Regions from separate parts of the Eubacterium sp. 3_1_31 genome, predicted to be linked through region 1. Evidence: a T-box and tRNA genes for the amino acid it is inferred to sense, from the RefSeq annotation. Region 1 holds a T-box; the other holds one or more tRNA genes.

Region 1 (4,272 bases):
ATAACTTTTGATTCGCTTAACAGCTGTCGCAATTGTTCATTCTGCAGTTCTTTTTTGGCATGTGGAAATGCTTCATTTCCTTCCCTGAGATAATGACCACTTTCATCACAGACTTCAAATCCATATAACATAGTAAATTCATCTATATGACTCTGATAGCGCGCTTGCTTTTTCACATAATCAAGAATTACATGCTTCACAATTTTCATGTAATAAGTAGCAAAGGAGCTTTGTTTATCCATCTGATAGGAGTCAATTGCTTCTGCAAGTTTAATCATGCACAATTGATATAACTCTTCACGATTTCGCTGATTCATCCCAGTGCTATGCTGATGAATCATTCGCCAAACTTTTACGCTATAGTTCTGTATGAAAAGATGCAATGTGACATCTTCCATTTGCCGATACATATAAAGAAGCTCATAATCATTTTTACGATTGGTGTTTTCCATAATACCCTCCTCGTGAGAGCATGGAAAAGGATTACGTTATTTATCATATACGATATACAATAGGACATACTTCTTCCTGCATGCTATTGAAGTAAGTATTTATAAAGGATGTCTTTGGTTGTAGATTTCATACAACAAAATGCCGCAGGCAACACTGGCATTCAAACTGGTTACAACCCCTTCCATAGGAAGTCGTACACAATAATCACAGTTTTTCTTTACCAAAGAACTGATGCCAAAGCCTTCACTACCCACAACTATTACGAGTGGTACATCGTATTGCCCTTCGCGATAATCGCGAGAATTTTCGAAATCAGTACCAACAATCCAAAACCCCTGTTTCTTTAAATATTTAATGGATTGTGCCAGGTTTGTCACCATGGCGACCTTTACCGTATCAATGGCTCCGGTACTGACTTTTGCCACCGTCGGGGTTAAGCCAACATTGCGATGTTTACCAATAATGACACCATCCACCCCAACACAATCACAGGTACGTAAGATTGCTCCCAAATTATGGGGATCTTCCAAACCATCCAACATCACGAACAAAGGCATTTTACCTTTGGGTATGCTTTCTAACAATTCCAATAATTCATATGTCTTATAGTCATCAATTTTTGCAGCGATTCCCTGATGATTTCCCTGTAACATACCATCCATTTTTTTACGCGGTAAAATCTTACATGTGATCTTATGCTCCTTGATAAGCTTTTCTAAAGCTGTATCTCGCATACCTTCTGCCATTAGGATCTCATAGATTTTTTTATCCTCCTGCAGCAACTGTTTTACTACATTTTTACCATATACATATTGTGTCATTTTACATCTCCTAATGCAACAATGCGTTGCCATAGCTGTAAAAGCCGTTCTTCTTTTTTCATCAGATACAGCCAGCCAAAAACAGCTTCTAAGCCGGTAGCTTTGCGATAAGTGATAACATCCGCATTTTTTGCCTTACTTTTAGGATTGGTATTTCTGCCACGTAAGACAATAGCCCATTCTTCTTCTGTAAAAAAGCCCTCGGTTTCTAATTGATTCAAAAATCCTGCCTGTGCTTTGGCACTGACCCATGCCTCACTGAATTTTTGTAAGTCTTTGGATTTCTGATAACCTTTCGATAATAGCAGCTCTCTTACATACAGTGACATCACAGCATCTCCCATGTAAGCCAAGGAAGTGCCATTATACTCCTGTATTTCCATTACAGAATACCCTTTTCGATAAGGCGCGCACGATAGTCATCGGCCGTAGCAAAATCTTTTTCCTTCACTGCAGCTTTCCACTTGTGATGCAATTCTTTATCCTCATCGGATAAGATCAAGCGGTTATTTTCAATTCCTAACACATCCAACATCGTTTCCACTGTTTTGACAATTCTTTGCAAGAAAGTCAAATCAACTTCCCGCTGGCGAATCGTCTGATTTAAGACTTTCACTGTCTCAAACAAAGCTGCAAAGGCATTTGGCGTATTCATATCATCCTGCATTGCATCCATGAATGGGGTAAGCAAAGTATCTTCTGCTTCATCTGTAATCTCCACATCCGCAAGAGCTAGCTTTACATACGCCTGTTTTAAAGAAGTCTGTACCTTTTGCAATTCCTTCTTCGCTGTCTCAATGGCCTCTTCGTTAATATTCAGAGGGCTGCGATAGTGTGCCGATAAGAATACCCAGCGTAATACATTGCCGCCAATCTTTTCAATCATGTCTTTAGCCCAAATGACATTTCCTAGTGACTTACTCATTTTTTCACCGTCGATATTCACCATTCCATTGTGAATCCAATAGTTCGCAATCGGTGTTTCATAAGCCGCTCTTGATTGTGCAATCTCATTTTCATGATGTGGGAATTTCAGATCCATACCACCGCCGTGAATATCAATTGTATGCTCTCCATGAAATTCCTTATTGATCATGACAACACACTCTGTATGCCATCCAGGTCTTCCAACGGACCATGGGGAATTCCATTGTATGCCCTCATCCGTACGTTTCCACAAGGTGAAATCCAAAGGATTTTCTTTCTTGCTGTTTTCATCGATACGCGCTCCCACCATCAAATCATCGATTTGTTGATTTGACAGCTTCCCATAGGTTTCCACACTGTTGACACGAAAATACACATCTCCATCAATTTCATAGGCATGACCTTTTTTCACTAACAGTTCAATAAAGGCAATAATGGCATCCATCGTTTCTGTAACCCTTGGCGCTGCATCTGGCATCATGGCATGCAATGCCAGACGATCGTCGTTATAGGCTTTGATAAATTTTTCCGTAATCTCTTTTTCACTAACTCCACATTCTTTTGCGACTTTGATGATTTTATCATCTACGTCGGTATAATTTGACACCATTTTCACCTTATATCCTAATGCCTGAAACGTTCTTTTCAGTGTGTCAAAAACAACGATGGGGCGGGCATTTCCTATATGAGGATAATTATATACGGTAGGGCCACATACGTACATATTGACCTCATGTTCATGGATTGGTTTAAACTCTTCGATCGTCTGATTCATACTATTGAATAGCTTCATAACTTACCTCCTAGCAATAAAAAAAGCACTTCGACTGCAAAGACGCCTATCTTAGACGCGGTTCCACTTTGCTTGAAATATGCTTTTCCACTCTTCACGTATAACGCCGTGTCACGTATTTTTCTACTTATCGAAAAATCCCTCAAAGGGGCATTCCCTGTTACCTTATGCTTTCTGCTTCCACCATCCAGAAATCGCTATGCCACAATGGTATCAAGTACTCATCCTTTGTCATCAGTTTTTTATAGTATAACAAGCTTAAGGCCAGAGTTCAATACTAACTCTTCCCTTTTTGTTCATCTAAAAGCTTCGTAATATCTTTGAACTGTTCCAATAGATCTTCTTGGATGCTGCTTTCTTTTAGTTTATTCACATAGACAGCATCAAGTTCATCCAAATCATCAAGTTCGTTTGTTTCTCCTTCATCATTGGTATTTAATTTCGTGCGTAATGCCATCCATCTCACCTCCGAATGCTTATAGTTTACACCTTTTCACAATATTTAAAAAGTGCTTTCCTCAACATTTATAATATTTATCATGGTTTTCATAGAGTTCTAAGACGAAATCACCAGTAGACAAGCTAGGCTCATATGTGTAAAAAAAGGAAGACAGCAAAAAAGGACTGCAGCATTAAGCCACAATCCTATTTAAGTTCTTACAATACTTGAATTAAGCTAATTCAGAGAAGTATTTGATTGTTCTAACCATCTGGCTAGTGTAAGAGTTTTCGTTATCATACCAAGATACAACCTGTACCTGAGTATTTCCATCTTCCATTTCGATAGCCATTGTCTGAGTAGCATCGAACAGAGATCCAAAACGCATACCGATGATATCGCTAGATACGATTGGGTCAGTGTTGTAACCGAAAGATTCGTTAGCAGCAGCTTTCATAGCAGCGTTGATTTCATCAACCGTAACTTTACCCTTAACAACAGCAACTAAGATAGTAGTTGATCCTGTAGGAGTTGGAACACGCTGAGCAGAACCGATTAATTTACCGTTCAGTTCAGGGATTACCAAACCGATAGCTTTTGCAGCACCTGTAGAGTTAGGTACGATGTTTACTGCAGCTGCACGAGAACGACGTTTGTCACCTTTTCTCTGAGGTCCGTCTAATGTCATCTGATCACCAGTGTAAGCGTGAATGGTTGACATGATACCGCTCTGGATAGGAGCTAAGTCATTTAATGCTTTTGCCATAGGAGCTAAGCAGTTTGTTGTACAAGAAGCAGCAGAGATAACTGTATCTTCTGGTTTCAATACATCGTGGTTT
Region 2 (4,272 bases), on a different contig from region 1:
TACTGACTTACAGTATTTTTGTATGAAATGTCGTAATGCTTCCTTTCATGATAAAATTTATTATAGTCCCGGCAATCATGAATTGCTGAGTAAGAATCGTAAAGCATATGAAACCCTCTTGAAACAAAGTGGCATTCATATCCTGAAAGATGAAACAGCCTTCGTAGATCATCGGTTTTATGTGATTGGACGCAAGGACAAAAAGGAAAGACGTATGGAGCTTGCCACCTTTATAAAATCCTGTCAAGCAGACAAGCCAATTATCGTTATCGATCATCGACCATGCTTTGATGATGTCCATGCGATAGATTTACAAGTCAGCGGGCATACGCATCAGGGACAGATCTTTCCTAATACTCTCTTTACAAAGTTGGCATATCCTTATGATTATGGAACTTATCAAAAGCCATATCCGATGATTGTCAGCAGCGGAGCAGGTACTTGGGGCTTGCCAATACGTATAGGAACAACCTCTGAAATTGTTAAAATAACGCTTAAGGGGCAGTAGCTTAGGCAATGTTATTGAAATTTGCCCAAATGCCAAAGATTTTTGCTAGTGTTTTTTTAGCACAATCGCTATAATAGAACCACACAAAACGTAGAAAGGGGTATTCGATGTTAAAAGATAAGTTAATTGCATTGCGTAAAAAAAGTGGTTATAGTCAGCAAGAGCTAGCCGATTTGCTTTCTTTAACAAGACAAACCATATCGAACTGGGAAAATGGGCAAAGTGCACCGACTTTTGATAAAGCTATCGAATTAGCGGCTATCTATCATATTTCTTTAGACGATCTTGCGGATAACCAATTAGAGATACTAGCTCAAGAAAAAACAAAGAAGGATTTGCATGTGTTACAGGCTTTACAGGGAAAGACGGTTATTTTAGATTGTGAGGATTTTGATTACATGCTGAATTCCTATAACGAGAAAGCAAAGGTGCTGGAGGTTACGAAGGAATGGATACGAGTGGCTTATACAAGAGGAAAAAGCAATACTTTTTTCAAAAAAGAAACATTGATAAAACTTATTGATACAAGGGCTATCCATGGCTTTATGATCGTGGAGGAAGCAGCATGACAATATTTTTATTGCTAATCATCCTTGTGTTATTGTGCTATCTTATGAAAACAGTGACACATGGGGAAAAGGAAAAACAGACTGTAAAAGATCAACCATCATTAAATTATCAAGCCATATTGCCGCAATATCTTAAGAAGAATTGCTCGATCATCTTAAAAAAACCACTGGCATCACTAGATGCGATGTATAGCATTGAAGGTGTTTTATGTGATTTAGATGATGAATGGTTGTTAATAGAAACCATGACAAAACGAAAAACAATCGTGCGCATGCTGCGTATTGATACTATACAAAGTATCAAAGAAATCATAGATTAAACAAGAGTTGCACATAAAAAACAAGCGATGGCATGCCTATCTTACAGGAGGAAGTAGTATGATAAGAAAAATGGAAGCTATGGACCATGACGTTGTTATGGATATTTGGCTACATGGCAATCTAACAGCGCATTCCTTTCTATCACCTACCTATTGGAAAAAACAGTATGCGATGGTTTCTCAAGCCATACAAGAAGCAGAGGTATATGTATATGAGGAGAATGGTGCTGTTGTAGGGTTTGCCGGATTACAGGATACGTATGTTGCGGGTATCTTTGTAAATGAAGCAATGCAAAATAGGGGCATTGGAAAGAAGTTAATGGATGAATTAAAAAAACACAAAACAATTTTACAATTGCATGTATATGAAAAGAATGAAAAAGCATTGCGTTTTTATCAAAGGGAACACTTTGCTATTTTAGCAAAAGAAAACGATGCAGAAACGAATGCTCAGGTATATCACTTGATGTGGAAAGCATAAAAAAACCATGCAAGCATATGAAAAATGATGTTTGTCTGCATGGTATAGGAAGCATAAAGCAAACGACTTTATGCTTTTTTTTGAAATGGTAAAACATAAAAAAAGCCTTTTTGCAAAGGCTAGTTCGTATGTTGGTGGGGAAGGCGGGACTTGAACCCGCACGGGATTAACTCCCAACGGATTTTAAGTCCGTTGCGTCTGCCTATTTCGCCACTACCCCAAGTAATGGAGGTTCCGATCGGACTTGAACCGATGATCACAGAGTTGCAGTCTATTGCCTTACCACTTGGCTACGGAACCTTATATTTATTTTTGATTGCCCCACATCATCGGTGCTATAACATTATATAATAAAATACAAAAAATGCAAGCAGAAATTTAAAAAAAATTTAATTTTTTTCATGAGAAAATAAATAGATGTGCAAAAATAAATCCATAGCTCCTTTTATGATGGAGGAGTTATGGATGTTAGCAAGAACTAGTAGAGAAAGGCAACTTCCGTTTTTACCCAATCTTACTTTACCATCTGTATGTGAAAGATAAACTTATGAAAATTGATTATCTAATGGATAGCAGACGGTAGGATCAATATACAGATAATTTACATAATGATAGCGTATTTTTGGATGACCATCGTGAAATATCTTATAGAATGCATAATAATCACTGATATTCAAATCATCCTCTAGATAATCAGACGCATGAAAAATCATCGAGAGTTTTAATTGTTTGACTACCTTTGCGAAATAAGCGGTCATATGTTTTACATCAGAAAAGGTTTGTTCATTATAAGCGACTCCCATATCTTTTTGAATAGTATCCATATGTAAATACACGGTATTGGTGATGGAAAGCTCAAAGAATTGTTGAATCACTTCACGTATGCGATTGATCTCTTCTTGCTTATCGTATTGATTTAATGGCCGCAACTGTTGGGGGTTTTGCGAAAGCGGTAAGGTCAAAGATGTTGGAATAAGGTACATATCCATAGAATCATCTTCCTGCATACTGGCTACCATGATATAAGGAAGATGCTTTCCGGTGATGAGGATGTTCTGCGTATCTTTTGCGTGTACAGGTGTTAAGATAAATAAAAATAACACCATGAGAAAGACTGTATAAATTTTTTTCATAGGATTACCCTCCTTCTAAGGTTAGTATGTATGCTACGATGGTCTTCATGCAAAAGTAGATAAGGGATTTTTCTTATCACGAATCTCAATCTGAAGGCATTCGCTATGAGCTTGCTATTGCAACAATTGTTCTCTAGGAAGATCAAAAAAGCGTTTTCATTATTATGGATTGTTCAATTTATGTAAAATCATTGGAAGTAATATGAAGTAAAATTAAGAATTAAAAGGTTGATTTGTTCATTTTGTATGCTAAAATGAATATAACTTGAACAAAGGGAGGATGTGGAAAGATGAGGAAGGCAATCGTGGCATTGTTTTTAATAACGGCAATTCTGTTGCTGAGCATTCGTCAGGAAAGAGAAACCATCATTATTTATTCTTCCATGGAACAATTTCGTGGGGAAGAATTGCAAAAACAATTGAATGAACAATTTCCTGATCTGCATGCCATGGTGATGTATGTGCCAACCGCCAAAGCCGCAGCAAAAATCTATGTGGAAAAGGATCAAAGTGATGCCGATATCATCGTAGGATTGGAATCCAGCTATATGGAAAAAATCAAAGAGGAATTAGCGGATATCAAAGGTTATAGCAAATTATCTTATCTGCGTGAATTACAACCGGATAAATTTGATAATCGCTATGTAATCTGGGAACGTCAGGCAGGGGCTTTCATTATCAATACCGAAGTTTTAAAAAAACACCATCTTCCTATTCCGACAACATATGAACAGCTGTTAGATCGCAAATATTATAATCTTATCGCCATGCCCGATCCGAAATCCAGTGGTACCGGCTATTTCTTTTATAAGAATTTGGTGAATACCATGGGAGAAGCGAATGCCTTAGCATATATTGATAAACTGGAATATAATGTGAAGCAATTTAGTGAAAGTGGCAGTGGACCTATTAAATTATTAATACAGGGCGAAATTGGAATCGGTTTAGGGCTGACTTTTCAAGCAGTAAATCAGATCAATGAAGGTTCACCATTTCAAATTGTCTATCCGAAAGAAGGTTCTCCATATTCATTGACTGGCACTGGCATGATGAAACATAGCAGCAATGATGCCGATGTACAACGTGTATTTGATTTTATCATAAATGATTTTCTATTATATGATAAGGAACATTTCTCACCGGAGCAGATCTTGCAGCATCAAAAAAATACAATACCCAATTATCCGAAACATATTCCTTATGCGGATATGACGGGAATCGAAGATATACATGAAAAAGAAAGGTTGTTAGAAGTATGGAA

The links. A T-box is a leader RNA that pairs with one kind of tRNA and senses whether it is charged. The one in region 1 lies ahead of cysS (cysteine--tRNA ligase), so its partner is inferred to be a tRNA-Cys.
Region 2: it encodes a tRNA-Cys, which carries the amino acid that the T-box ahead of cysS (cysteine--tRNA ligase) is inferred to sense. The anticodon was not compared.

Annotation. Positions count from the first base shown of each region.
Region 1 is NZ_CAXUBY010000043.1:9,424-13,695, forward strand. Features, by position in the region: gene ACESSZ_RS13580 (RNA polymerase sigma factor) at 1-452, opposite strand, end outside; gene rlmB (23S rRNA (guanosine(2251)-2'-O)-methyltransferase RlmB) at 552-1,274, opposite strand; gene ACESSZ_RS13590 (Mini-ribonuclease 3) at 1,271-1,657, opposite strand; gene cysS (cysteine--tRNA ligase) at 1,657-2,994, opposite strand; T-box leader at 3,030-3,238, opposite strand; gene ACESSZ_RS13600 (hypothetical protein) at 3,272-3,451, opposite strand; gene gap (type I glyceraldehyde-3-phosphate dehydrogenase) at 3,666-4,272, opposite strand, start outside.
Region 2 is NZ_CAXUBY010000002.1:71,001-75,272, reverse strand. Features, by position in the region: gene ACESSZ_RS01235 (metallophosphoesterase) at 1-508, shown strand, start outside; gene ACESSZ_RS01230 (helix-turn-helix transcriptional regulator) at 616-1,077, shown strand; gene ACESSZ_RS01225 (hypothetical protein) at 1,074-1,397, shown strand; gene ACESSZ_RS01220 (GNAT family N-acetyltransferase) at 1,456-1,878, shown strand; tRNA gene ACESSZ_RS01215 (tRNA-Leu) at 2,011-2,098, opposite strand; tRNA gene ACESSZ_RS01210 (tRNA-Cys) at 2,105-2,178, opposite strand; gene ACESSZ_RS01205 (hypothetical protein) at 2,424-3,011, opposite strand; gene ACESSZ_RS01200 (extracellular solute-binding protein) at 3,302-4,272, shown strand, end outside; gene ACESSZ_RS01195 (ABC transporter ATP-binding protein) at 4,267-4,272, shown strand, end outside.